Regions from separate parts of the Pseudomonas sp. ASL3 genome, predicted to be linked through region 3. Evidence: predicted binding sites of a transcription regulator. Region 3 holds the regulator's gene; each other region holds the start of a gene.
What was found. Region 3 encodes sigma-54, which starts transcription at its own class of promoters, with help from an activator protein. Its sites were predicted from a motif close to ANTGGCATNNANNTTGCTNT; they were not measured.
Positions count from the first base shown of each region.

Region 1: the regulator sigma-54 is predicted to act here: its motif matches at 2,055-2,074, upstream of glnA (glutamate--ammonia ligase).
Region 2: the regulator sigma-54 is predicted to act here: its motif matches at 1,704-1,723, upstream of AC1MEE_RS15670 (circularly permuted type 2 ATP-grasp protein).
Region 4: the regulator sigma-54 is predicted to act here: its motif matches at 1,532-1,551, upstream of flhA (flagellar biosynthesis protein FlhA).

Region 1 covers NZ_CM155281.1:5,359,203-5,362,480, forward strand. The annotation lists gene AC1MEE_RS24555 (chorismate mutase) at 1-323, opposite strand, end outside; gene glnA (glutamate--ammonia ligase) at 549-1,955, opposite strand; gene thiI (tRNA uracil 4-sulfurtransferase ThiI) at 2,289-3,278, shown strand, end outside.
Region 2 covers NZ_CM155281.1:3,391,006-3,394,283, reverse strand. The annotation lists gene AC1MEE_RS15685 (LTA synthase family protein) at 1-429, shown strand, start outside; gene AC1MEE_RS15680 (hypothetical protein) at 574-810, shown strand; gene AC1MEE_RS15675 (ribonuclease E inhibitor RraB) at 1,062-1,403, shown strand; gene AC1MEE_RS15670 (circularly permuted type 2 ATP-grasp protein) at 1,758-3,167, shown strand; gene AC1MEE_RS15665 (alpha-E domain-containing protein) at 3,180-3,278, shown strand, end outside.
Region 3 covers NZ_CM155281.1:6,464,549-6,467,826, reverse strand. The annotation lists gene lptB (LPS export ABC transporter ATP-binding protein) at 1-525, shown strand, start outside; gene AC1MEE_RS29695 (RNA polymerase factor sigma-54) at 711-2,201, shown strand; gene hpf (ribosome hibernation-promoting factor, HPF/YfiA family) at 2,281-2,589, shown strand; gene ptsN (PTS IIA-like nitrogen regulatory protein PtsN) at 2,602-3,066, shown strand; gene rapZ (RNase adapter RapZ) at 3,069-3,278, shown strand, end outside.
Region 4 covers NZ_CM155281.1:3,622,437-3,625,714, forward strand. The annotation lists gene flhA (flagellar biosynthesis protein FlhA) at 1-1,472, opposite strand, end outside; gene AC1MEE_RS16760 (DUF4123 domain-containing protein) at 1,829-2,731, shown strand; gene AC1MEE_RS16765 (T6SS effector BTH_I2691 family protein) at 2,737-3,278, shown strand, end outside.

The sequences.
Region 1 (3,278 bases), 1.1 Mb from region 3:
CATTTGGCTAACAGTGCGTACTGCACCAGCTTGTTCGCTTCGATTTGCGCTGCCAGAAATTGGCCGACCTCTTCGGCACTCAGCTTATAAGTCGGGGCCAGTTTTTCGGCGTTGGCAATAACTTGCTGTTCCCGAGGGCTGTCCTGAATCGGTTTGCCGCTGTCCCACTTGGTGAGCGCGACTTGGTCGGCTACTGCAATGCGCTGGTTGATGGTGTCCAACAGCGGTGCGAGGGTCGCCGGAGTCGATTCGGCCAAAGCGGCCATGCTGATCAGTGATAGAGAGATCAGGGAGAATAAAGGAGCTGTACAGCGATTTAGCATGTGCTTTGCCTGCTTGGGAAGTGAATAGATGGCGCAGCAAACAGGGTCCCGCTTCTGCCCGAAGGGCGTAGGAGCTGACTTGTCTGCGAAAGCTGCGGCGCGGTGTGCCTGAAAGATCGCACCGTATGGTCTTCGCAGACAAGTCAGCTCCTACAAAAATATGAGCCATAAAAAAGGCCTCCCGAAGGAGGCCTCTATTACGTCGATGTCGCTGACGTGACTGGATTAGCAGCTGTAGTACAGCTCGTATTCCAGTGGGTGTACGAAGGTACGTACTTTGATTTCTTCTTCGCTTTTCAGAGCGATGTAAGCGTCGATGAAGTCATCGCTGAATACGCCGCCTTTGGTCAGGAACGCACGACCTTTGTCCAGCTCTTCCAGGGCTTCTTTCAGGCTACCGCAAACTTGTGGGATCTCTTTCGCCTCTTCAGGCGGCAGGTCGTACAGGTTTTTGTCAGCTGCGTCGCCAGGATGGATCTTGTTCTGGATGCCATCCAGGCCAGCCATCAACAGTGCAGCGAAGCCCAGGTACGGGTTAGCTGCTGGATCCGGGAAGCGAGCTTCGATACGGCGAGCTTTAGGGCTGGACACGTAAGGAATACGGATCGAAGCGGAACGGTTGCGAGCCGAGTAGGCCAGCATGACTGGCGCTTCGAAACCTGGGACCAGACGCTTGTAGGAGTTGGTCGACGGGTTGGTGAAGCCGTTCAGTGCTTTACCGTGCTTGATGATGCCGCCGATGAAGAACAGGGCGGTATCGGACAGGCCGGCATAGCCTTCGCCTGCGAAGGTGTTCTTGCCATCTTTGGAGATGGACATGTGTACGTGCATACCCGAACCGTTATCGCCGTACAGAGGCTTAGGCATGAAGGTAGCGGTACGGCCGTAGGCATCGGCTACGTTGTGTACGCAGTATTTCAGGGTCTGAACTTCGTCAGCCTTGTTTACCAGCGTGTTGAACTTGACGCCGATTTCGTTCTGACCGGCAGTCGCCACTTCGTGGTGGTGAACTTCGATGACCAGGCCCATTTCTTCCATGGCATTACACATGGAGGTACGGATTTCGTGGTCGTGGTCGAACGGTGGAACCGGGAAGTAGCCGCCTTTGACGCCAGGACGGTGGCCTTTGTTGCCGCCTTCCACGTCTTGGTCAGACATCCAGGAGCCTTGTTCAGAGTAGATCTTGAACATGGAGCCGGAAATGTCGGACTTGAATTTCACTTCGTCGAAGATGAAGAATTCTGGTTCTGGACCGACGAATACGGTATCGCCGATACCCGTGGACTTCAGGTATTCCTCGGCACGGCGGGCGATGGCGCGTGGGTCGCGGTCATAGCCTTGCATGGTCGAAGGTTCGATGATGTCGCAAACCAGGATGATGGTCGGCTCTTCGGTGAACGGATCGAGCACGGCAGTGCTGTCGTCAGGCATCAGGATCATGTCGGACGCTTCGATGCCTTTCCAGCCAGCAATAGAGGAGCCGTCGAACATTTTGCCGATTTCAAAGAAATCTTCATCCAGCGCATCGCGAGCCGGCATGGTCACGTGGTGCTGAGTGCCTTTGGTATCAGTGAAGCGCAGATCAATCCATTTGACGTCATGATCTTTGATGAGTTGAACCGACTTCGACATAGTGTCCTCCGGGTGGCTTCGGGCCAGGTAGTGGTTTGGCCCTTAGAATTTGGGTGATGCCGGGCGCGAATATGATGCCAAGGCAACCTGCCTCACAAGGGAGCAAATTGCATGCCAGTGCCCCGAGATGGGTTTTTCGCCCCAAACTCAAGCGTCCCGGGCATTAAAGCCGATAATTCGAGAATTTGATGCACTGATTTGATGCTCTCTATCGTGGCGTTGATCTGTTTTGGTGCGTTGAATATTGGCTGTACGATAACTGGTTAAACCTTGAGCAATTTCCGCTATAATCCTGCCCCCTCTTTTTCGGCTGGCACCTCGCGCGCTGTTTACATGAAACTAATCGTAAAAGTCTTCCCCGAAATCACTATCAAAAGCCGGCCGGTGCGCAAGAAATTCATCCGCCAGTTGGCCAAGAACATCCGTACCGTGCTCCGTGATCTGGACCCGGCATTGGTGGTGGACGGCGTGTGGGACAATCTCGAGGTCGAGACCCGGATCAGCGAGCCGAAAGCCTTGCAGGAGATGACTGAGCGCCTGAGTTGCATGCCGGGCATCGCGCATTTTTTGCAGGTCAATGAGTACCCGCTCGGCGATATGGACGACATCCTCGCCAAGTGTAAAGAACACTTCGGCGCGGCGCTGGCCGGCAAGGTGTTTTCGGTGCGCTGCAAGCGTGCCGGTAAACACAGTTTCAGCTCCATGGATGTCGAAAAATACGTCGGTAGCCAGCTTCGCCAACAGTGCGGCGCTGCCGGAATTTCCCTGAAAGCGCCCGAAATCGAAGTGCGCATGGAAATTCGCGACCAACGGTTGTTTGTGATCCACAGCCAGCACGACAGCATCGGCGGTTATCCGCTGGGTTCGCTGGAGCAGACGCTGGTGCTGATGTCTGGTGGTTTCGATTCCACGGTTGCGGCCTACCAGATCATGCGCCGTGGGCTTATGAGCCATTTTTGCTTTTTCAACCTCGGCGGTCGCGCCCACGAATTGGGGGTGATGGAAGTCGCCCACTTCCTGTGGAAGAAGTACGGCAGCTCGCAACGCGTGCTGTTTGTCAGCGTCCCGTTCGAAGAAGTGCTGGGAGAAATTCTCGGTAAAGTCGATAACAGTCATATGGGTGTAGTGTTGAAGCGTATGATGTTGCGCGCGGCGACGAAAATCGCCGATCGGCTCGACATCGATGTGCTGGTGACGGGCGAGGCGATCTCCCAGGTGTCCAGCCAGACGCTGCCCAATCTGTCGCTGATCGACTCTGCCACGGAAAAACTGGTGTTGCGCCCGCTGATCGCCAGCCATAAGCAGGACATCATCGATCAGGCC
Region 2 (3,278 bases), 3.1 Mb from region 3:
TTTAACGTGCCGATGCTGATGATCGGCCCTGGTATCCAGGAAAAATTCGGTAAGCGCAGCAGTATTGTCGGCACCCAGATCGATATCGTGCCGACCATCATGGGTCGTCTGGGCGGTGAATCGCGTAACCAATGCTGGGGTCGTGACTTGCTGAACCTGCCTGAAGGCGATAAGGGTTTTGGCGTGATCAAGCCATCCGGGGGCGAGCTGACCGTCGCCCTGGTGACCGGTGACCGCATCCTGATCGAGCCCAAGGATATGGAGCCCCGCGTGTACCAATATGAGTTGGGCGCCAAACCCCACGCAGAGCTGATGCCTGATCAACCGGATCTGGCACAACTAAGGCAGAAGCTGGAAAGCTTTCTGCAAACCGCGACCACGAGCCTGATGGATAACACCGCGGGTGTGACCGAGGGCAAGCATCGCTGATCGGGGACAATGCACTGAAAAAAAGGCCTTTATCGGCCTCTTTTTTTTGCGCGCCCGGCAGCGGAAACCTGGTGGAACGAATGGCTGATTTTCAGGGTCCAGATTAAGTAAGCCGCTTTCTTCGGCTTCGCTGAGGAGACATTGATGAAACAGTGGATCATTACTTACCTCGATAAAGACGGTGTGCAGCAACGCCTTGAGTTTGCGAGCGAGCAGCGCCCGAGTAATGAGGACGCAGCGGATCACCTGCGTGAGGTTTTGTATCCTGTCGCCGATAAGCTTGATTTGAACGATCTTGACGGTCGGGCGCCCGAGCCAACCGTAAAATCCCTGAAGGCACTGTACAGCGTGCAAATCATCTCCGTCACCGAGACCCCTTGAATCAGACCTTCGGCTAATACCTGTTCTGCCATTTGGCACAGGCGGTCGATAGGGTTACTCTGCAAATGAGGCCGGTGCAGCATTGCTCTGGCCTCTCCATGTCGATGCCCGGTCTGGCTGCATAGACCTGGCCTTGTCAGCTACATGCTTGACTCCCTGGCGGCAGATTATCTGTCGCCGAGCGGCCACTGTTCGGTGGGTCGCGTTGGGAGTGTTGAAACTCTATCTATCGTTGCATAGGAGGACGTTTCATGAGCACAGCCTATCAAGAGGACATCAGCAGTAACGTACTGCGCCGCATGAAAGAGGGCGGTTTTGATTTCGCGCGTATCCATCCCATCGAGTTTTATGCCGTTTTCCCGGATGAGGAACGGGCGCGGCAGGCTGCAGGGCAGTTCCGTGGAGAGTCCTTGAACGCACAGGTCAGCGCCCGCGACGACGGGGCTTGGGATCTGCTGTTGAGCAAGGTGATGTACGCGACTTATGACGGTATCGATGATTTCGAGCAGGACTTTCAAACGGTGATCACGCCGCTGGACGGTGAGGTCGAGGGTTGGGGTGTCACTCAAGAGGTCAAGCGCTTTCACGCCTGACCTGATAGCACGTTGAACAGCTCCGTTTATTAATCGCCCAGCGTTTTAAACCCCGTGCCGGCTGACCTTGCGTCAGCCGGCTTTAGTTTGTGCGTTCTAAATGTTGCGGGGACTATCAGGCTTGTCGTGAAACAAAATCCACCCTTGAAATCAACTCTGGCTATGCTGGTGATAGATATTGAGTTTGAAGGACGCTTCCCAATGGAGCGTAGGAGATTCAGTTGGGGCGGTTACTGCACAGGAATGGTGCGGGTAGCGTCAAGGATTTACCTAACTTATTGATAGTTAAGCGTTTATGCCGATGGCACGGGCCTTGCGAAGGCCCTTGGTGTCCGTGGTGACAAGGAGTACGGCATGATCCGCACCTTTTATGATGAGATGTACGATGCTGGCGGTCTGGTCCGTCCGCATTATCGGGAGTTCGCTCGTTGGCTGGGCGAAACACCGCCCGAGCTGTTGGCTCAGCGCAGGCGTGAAGCCGATCTTTTGTTTCATCGCGCCGGGATCACTTTCACGTTGTACGGGGACGAGCAGGGCACCGAGCGGCTGATCCCCTTCGATACGATCCCGCGCAGTATCCCGGCCAGCGAATGGCGGGTTGTCGAGCGCGGCTGCATTCAGCGGGTCAAGGCGCTGAACATGTTTCTCGCCGACCTTTATCACGATCAGCGGATTATCAAGGCCGGGATCATCCCTGCCGAACAGGTGCTGGCCAACGAGCAATATCAGTTGGCGATGCAGGGCCTGAATCTGCACCGTGATCTGTATTCGCACGTTTCCGGTGTTGACCTGGTGCGTGACGGTGACGGCACCTACTACGTGCTCGAAGACAATCTGCGCACGCCCAGCGGCGTCAGTTACATGCTCGAAGATCGCAAGATGATGATGCGCCTGTTCCCGGAGTTGTTCGCCGCTCAGCGCATTGCCCCCATCGATCATTACCCGAACATGCTCCTCGATACCCTGAAAAGCTCCAGCCCCATCGACAACCCTAGCGTGGTGGTTCTAACCCCCGGTCGCTTCAACAGTGCCTTTTTCGAACACGCCTTTCTGGCGCGGGAAATGGGTGTCGAACTGGTGGAAGGGGCGGATCTGTTCGTGCGTGACGATCGCGTTTTCATGCGCACCACCGACGGTCCCAAAGCCGTCGATGTGATCTACCGCCGCCTGGACGACGCGTTCCTCGATCCGTTGGCGTTCAACCCCGATTCGATGCTCGGTGTGCCTGGCCTGCTATCGGCCTATCGCTCCGGTAACGTCGTGTTGGCCAATGCCGTCGGGACCGGCGTGGCAGACGACAAATCGATCTACCCCTATGTGACGGACATGATTCGTTTCTATCTGGACGAAGAGCCGATCCTGCAAAACGTACCGACCTGGCAGTGCCGCAAACCGGAAGAGTTGTCCCACGTACTGGCGCATCTGCCGGAGCTGGTGGTCAAGGAAACCCAAGGTTCGGGCGGCTACGGCATGTTGGTCGGCCCGGCCGCTACGGCCGCGGAAATCGAATCGTTTCGCGCCCGACTCAAAGCCAAGCCCCACGCGTACATCGCGCAACCCACTTTATGCCTGTCGACCTGTCCGACGTTTGTCGAGAACGGCATCGCCCCGCGCCATATCGACTTGCGCCCGTTTGTTCTTTCCGGCCGTGAAACCCGGGTAGTACCCGGCGGCCTTACCCGAGTGGCGCTGCGCGAAGGCTCCCTCGTGGTGAACTCGTCCCAGGGCGGTGGAACCAAGGACACCTGGGTGGTTGAGGATTAAGGATGCCTGCCAATGCTAAGTAGAACTGCCTCGGATCTATATTGGATGTCGCGTTATCTGGAGCGAGCGGAAAACCTCGCGCGGATGCTCGACGTCAGTTATTCGCTGTCA
Region 3 (3,278 bases):
AGCCACCAGCCAATGCACGGCCGCGCGCGCGCCGGGATTGGCTATCTGCCGCAGGAAGCTTCGATTTTCCGCAAGCTGTCGGTTGCCGACAACATCATGGCGATCCTCGAGACCCGCAAGGAACTCGACCGCACGGCACGCCGCAAGGAACTGGAAAACCTGCTGCAGGAATTCCACATCAGCCATATTCGCGACAACCTGGGCATGAGCCTCTCCGGTGGTGAACGCCGCCGTGTAGAAATTGCTCGCGCCCTGGCGACTTCGCCCAAGTTCATCCTGCTTGATGAGCCTTTTGCAGGTGTCGACCCGATTTCGGTCGGTGATATCAAACAGATCATCCATCACTTGAAAGCCAAGGGCATCGGCGTACTGATCACCGATCACAACGTTCGTGAAACCCTGGATATCTGTGAAACCGCTTACATCGTCAACGATGGGCAACTGATCGCTGAAGGTGATGCAGAAACCATTCTGGCTAACCAACTGGTTAAAGAGGTTTACCTCGGCCATGAATTCCGCCTGTAAGTTCTGCGGTGTTTCGCTCTTCATCGGCGACGGACACTAGGGTTAGCGCTGACAAAAACATTAATTGTCAGCACACTCTAGGCAAACACTTAGGTTTCAGGCATATAATTTGCTTAAGTTGGCGCTTCGGCGCCCTGTAGTGGATGGCGCATGTGCGCCGGCGAATAAGGTGTTAAGCCCCTGCCATGAAACCATCGCTAGTCCTGAGAATGGGCCAGCAGCTGACGATGACACCGCAGCTGCAACAGGCCATCCGCCTCCTCCAATTGTCGACCCTGGATCTGCAACAGGAAATCCAGGAAGCGTTGGAGTCCAACCCTATGCTCGAGCGCCAGGAAGAAGGCGACGACTTCGACAACGCTGATCCGCTGGCCGACAACATAGAGAAACCCAATCCTGACGTTCAGGAACCGACCTACCAGGAAACCGCCCCGACGGTGGATAACCTGGAGGATGGCGAATGGAACGATCGTATTCCCAACGAATTGCCAGTCGATACCGCCTGGGAAGACGTCTACCAGACCAGCGCCAGCAGCCTGCCCAGCAACGATGATGACGAATGGGACTTCACCACGCGCACCTCGGCCGGTGAGAGCCTGCAGAGCCATCTGCTGTGGCAGTTGAACCTGGCACCGATGTCCGACACCGACCGGCTGATCGCCGTCACGCTGATCGACTGCATCAACAATCAGGGTTACCTCGACGAGTCGCTCGAGGAAATCCTCGATGCGTTCGATCCGGAAATGGATGTCGAGCTGGATGAAATCGAAGCAGTTCTGCACCGTATCCAGCAATTCGAACCCGCCGGGATCGGCGCCCGCACCCTGAGCGAATGCCTGTCCCTGCAACTACGCCAGCTGCCCGCGAAAACCCGCTGGCTGGCTGAAGCACAGCGTTTGGTGAGCGATTTCATCGACCTGCTCGGCAGCCGTGACTACGCTCAACTGATGCGGCGCATGAAACTCAAGGAAGACGAGCTGCGCCAAGTCATTGAGCTGGTGCAGAGCCTCAACCCGCGTCCAGGCTCGCAGATCGAATCCAGCGAGGCCGAATACGTCGTGCCCGACGTGATCGTACGCAAGGACAACGAACGCTGGCTGGTGGAACTCAACCAAGAGTCCGTGCCCCGTCTGCGGGTCAATCCACAGTACGCAGGGTTCGTTCGCAGGGCCGACACCAGCGCCGACAACACCTTCATGCGCAATCAGTTGCAGGAGGCCCGCTGGTTCATCAAGAGCCTGCAAAGCCGCAACGAAACGCTGATGAAAGTGGCCACGCAAATTGTCGAGCATCAGCGCGGCTTTCTCGAATATGGCGACGAGGCGATGAAACCACTGGTCCTGCATGACATCGCTGAAGCGGTCGGCATGCACGAATCGACGATTTCACGGGTGACCACGCAAAAATTCATGCATACCCCTCGCGGCATTTACGAACTGAAATATTTCTTTTCCAGCCACGTAAGCACCTCTGAGGGCGGTGAGTGTTCATCCACAGCCATCCGCGCGATCATCAAAAAACTGGTTGCCGCGGAAAATCAGAAAAAGCCGTTGAGTGACAGCAAGATCGCTGGTTTACTGGAGGCACAAGGCATTCAGGTAGCCCGTCGCACAGTCGCCAAATACCGCGAATCACTTGGGATCGCGCCTTCGAGTGAGCGCAAGCGATTGATGTGATGATGGCCTAACGCCGCAGCGTTACAGTGGTAGGCACCAAGCCTGCTTCTATATGCACTGGCAACGAAGGAGAAGCTGTATGCAAGTCAACATCAGTGGACACCAGCTTGAGGTTACGAAGCCCCTGCGCGAATACATTGAGCTCAAACTCAAAAAGCTTGAAGGGCACTTTGACAAGATTACCAATGTGCAGGTAACGATGGCGGTCGAAAAACTGAAGCAGAAAATCGAAGCCACGCTGCACATCCATGGTGGGGAGGTAGTCGCTAACGCAGAACATGACGACATGTATGCGGCAATCGATCTACTCACTGACAAGCTGGACAGACAATTGCTCAAGCATAAGGAAAAGCAGCAGAACATCCTTAAAGGTGCGACGGCTCGCTAACACTCCCAACCCATGATCCGACTTGAAAATATCCTGACTCCCGGCCGTTCACTTGTGAACGTGTCGGGCGGCAGTAAAAAACGTGTACTCGAACAAATTGCAGCTTTGATCGGCAGTGAAGTGCCTGATCTGAATTCGCAAACCGTGTTAGAGAGCCTCTTCGCCCGTGAAAAACTGGGCTCGACCGGTTTCGGCAATGGCATCGCCATTCCTCACTGCCGACTGACTGGCTGCTCGACACCCATCAGCGCCCTCGTGTTGCTCAATGACGCCGTGGACTTTGATGCCATCGATGGCAGACCGGTGGACCTGCTTTTTGTTTTGCTGGTCCCCGAAGCAGCCACCGATGAACACCTGGAGTTGCTGCGCCAGATCGCCAGCATGCTCGACCGCGCAGACGTGCGCACCCGTCTACGCAGCGCCGAAAGCAATGAAGCGCTTTATAAAGTGGTGCTGGACGTGCAGAACGGTCATTAATCATGCGAATGATCATCGTCAGCGGCCGATCCGGCTCCGGTAAGAGCACCGCACTCGATGTGCTGGAAGACAATGGCTTCTACTGCATCGATAACCTCCCGGCCGGCCTGCTTCCCGAGCTGGCTGAACGTGCCCTGATTCACACCGAACTGGCTCAACCCCTGGTCGCCGTCTCCATCGACGCGCGCAACCTGCCGAGCCATTTGTCGCGC
Region 4 (3,278 bases), 2.8 Mb from region 3:
ACCACCGTGTAACCGAGGGACTGTGCCTGGCTACGCTGGCTGACTTCGATCCACACTGCCTCCAGACCAAACGCCGGGTCCTTGGCAGTGATGCCATTGAGCGTACCGAAGACTTGCCCTGGGTTGATCGCCAGCTCGCGATCCGGATAAATCTCGGCCTCGGCAAGCGTGACACCCATCAACGTCAGGCGATAAGCGCTGGGCGCCAGATCGAGGTTGTCGCGGATATGCACGGTCGGCATCAAAAAGCCCAGTTCCTGAGAGAGCTTCTTGCGCACCCCCTTGATCCGCGCCAGCAATTGACCACCCTGATTGCGGTCCACCAGCGGGATCAGGCGGTAACCCACTTCCAGACCGATCATGTCGATCGGTGTGACGTCATCCCAACCCAATTCCTTTGAGTCTTGCGCACGCGATGGCGAAGGCAACAACTCCTGCTGGCGCTGGACCTCTTGCAACGCATGCACCTTGACCATGTTCTGCTTCTTCCAGACCAGATAAGCAAAACCGGCGGCCATAGCCCCCAGGCTGATAAAGGAGATGTGCGGCATGCCCGGCACCAGGCCCATGACCACCATCAAGCCCGCTGCCACTGCCAGCGCCTTGGGCGAGGTGAACATCTGCCGGTTGATCAGCTTGCCCATTTCTTCCGAACCGGAAGCACGGGTCACCATGATTGCCGCAGCGGTGGACAACAGCAGTGATGGCAATTGCGCCACCAAACCGTCACCGATGGTCAACAGCGCGTAAACCTTGCCGGCATCGGCGAAGGACATGCCGTGCTGGAAGATACCGACGGCCATGCCGCCAATCAGGTTGATGAACAGAATCAACAGACCGGCGATGGCGTCACCGCGCACGAATTTGCTGGCACCGTCCATCGAACCGTAGAACTCGGCCTCCTGGGCCACTTCCAGACGACGATGCTTGGCCTGAGGCTGATCGATCAAACCGGCGTTGAGGTCGGCGTCGATGGCCATCTGTTTACCGGGCATCGCGTCGAGGGTGAACCGCGCGCTCACCTCGGAAATCCGCCCGGCACCTTTGGTCACTACGACGAAGTTGATGATCATCAAAATCGCGAAGACCACGATACCGACCACGTAGTTACCGCCGATCACCACCTCACCGAAGGCCTGAATCACCTTACCGGCAGAGGCGTGGCCGTCTTGACCGTGGAGCATGACCACTCGCGTGGACGCGACGTTCAGCGCCAGGCGCAGCAACGTGGCGACCAGCAAAATGGTCGGGAATACCGAAAAATCCAGCGGCCGCAGGGCGTACACACAGACCAGCAGGACAACGATCGACAGCGCAATATTGAACGTGAAGAACACGTCCAGCAGGAACGGCGGCATTGGCAACATCATCATTGCCAGCATGACCAACAGCAGCAACGGCACACCCAAATGGCCACGACCCAGGCCAACCAGATTGCTGCGCGCCGCGTTGATTAATTGAGAGCGGTCCACCGATTCTTTACCTGCACGCTAAATCAAACTTTTGACGCCATAAGTGACGTAGCGAGGGCATTGCAAGAAGCTTTCCAACTCTGATGCAGTCGTTGCAAACAAGCAGAAAATACTCGGCGCAGGAGATTCCACCCTGTCTTCGCGCGCCGCATTGATTAATTAAGAACGATCCACCAACGCCTTACCTGCACGCTAAATCAAGCTTCTGACGCCGAAGACAGGAAGCGAATTCGGCGGCGCTCACTATCGACTGGAGGGACGCAGAGAATAATCCGACACAACTCAGAGATTCATCTGATTTACCGGCGATTTGATATTTGCATACGGTAGGGGCTCCCTTTCACTTAGGTGAACCCATGATCTCCAGCTCAATGGTCCAGACCCTGTCCGAAGACCTGCACCCACCCCGTGGCCACGCGCCACGCCACTTGATGGCCCTGATCGACATGGCCGCCCTGCCTGCGCAGACCCGTACCGAGCTGACGAGCCAATTCAGTGACCGGTTGCATCCGCTGTTGCTAGACCCGGCCTTTGCCGTCCTGCAACCCCTGGGGGCCATGCTGCTGGCGGCCCTCACGGCAGATTTCAGGGGGCATGACTCGCTGCTCAGCCGCTTCCACTCTTACGACAGCTCGATCATCAGCGCCTGGATCACCAGTACCTTGCCCCCCGCCGCGTTAGCACAGCATTTCGCCCAGGCCACTTTTGCCACCGGCCTCGCGGGTGAGCGCTACCTGTTGCGTTACTACGACCCTCGGGTGATGCCGATCCTCCATCGTCAGGCCGCAGAGGCATGGCGTCAGTGGTTCTTCGCGCCGGTGGTTTCCTGGTGGTGCCCCAGGGCCACGACCGCGCAGGAACAATGGCACCGTCTGCCCGGCCTTGCGCTTGACCGCCCGCCCCGTACGGCCCCGCCGCTGATCCTGCACGAACCCCTTGAACGAGCGCTGGGCAATGATCCCTTGCCCCAGCAACTGGTGCAGAGCCTGAGCCAGCAAACCCCCTCCTTGTTCAACAACGACTGCCATGGCGTACGCCTGGCTCAGGTCGAGGCACTGCTCAAGACCGCGCGTGCCAGCGGTCTGACCGATCATCACGACCTGTCCGCCTACGTGTTGCTGGGCCTGCAACATTCGCTGGCTCGCCTGGCCAATGACCGGCGATGGCAGGCCGCCGTGCAACAAGCCGCCTCAGGTCGGGGGCGACTGACCCGGCTCTATCTCGGCGCCCCTCAGCCCCACACGCCCACCCGGAGTTGAACCCCATGACGACCTCATCCAACCCCTTCGAGCTGTACGATCGCATCGCCAACCAGATCCGCAACAACGAGGGCACAGGCGCCTGCGTCACCTGCAAGCGCGCTGTCGCCATCCTGCCGTTGCGCTACGGCGTGATCGGCAGCACCAACCCGGAGGCCGCGAGTCAGTTGGCGCCGGACTGGTCCGACAACCTCGGCCTGCGCCTGCAAGACGCCCACCTGCCCCTGAGCGACGCGCGCTACGCCGTGCGCACCTTGCGCGAAGGCTATCTGTACCTGTGGACGCAACGCTTGGAGGATGAGTGGCGCTGCGAAGGGGCCTACCGCACCTATGACAGCGGTCTGTGCAAACCGCTCGCGCCGCCGCTGGACCCGGACTTCGCCGCGAGTTACCGCGCACGCCTCGGCTTCGGCGAGCGGGTGATCGAGATCACCGACCCCGAAGACGTCAGCGAAGCCCGTCTGCTGTTCACCCCCGACCAGCTGACCCCGCGCATGCTGGAGAAAATCCGCAGCGACAGCCGGCTGCGCAACACCCTGCGACGCCT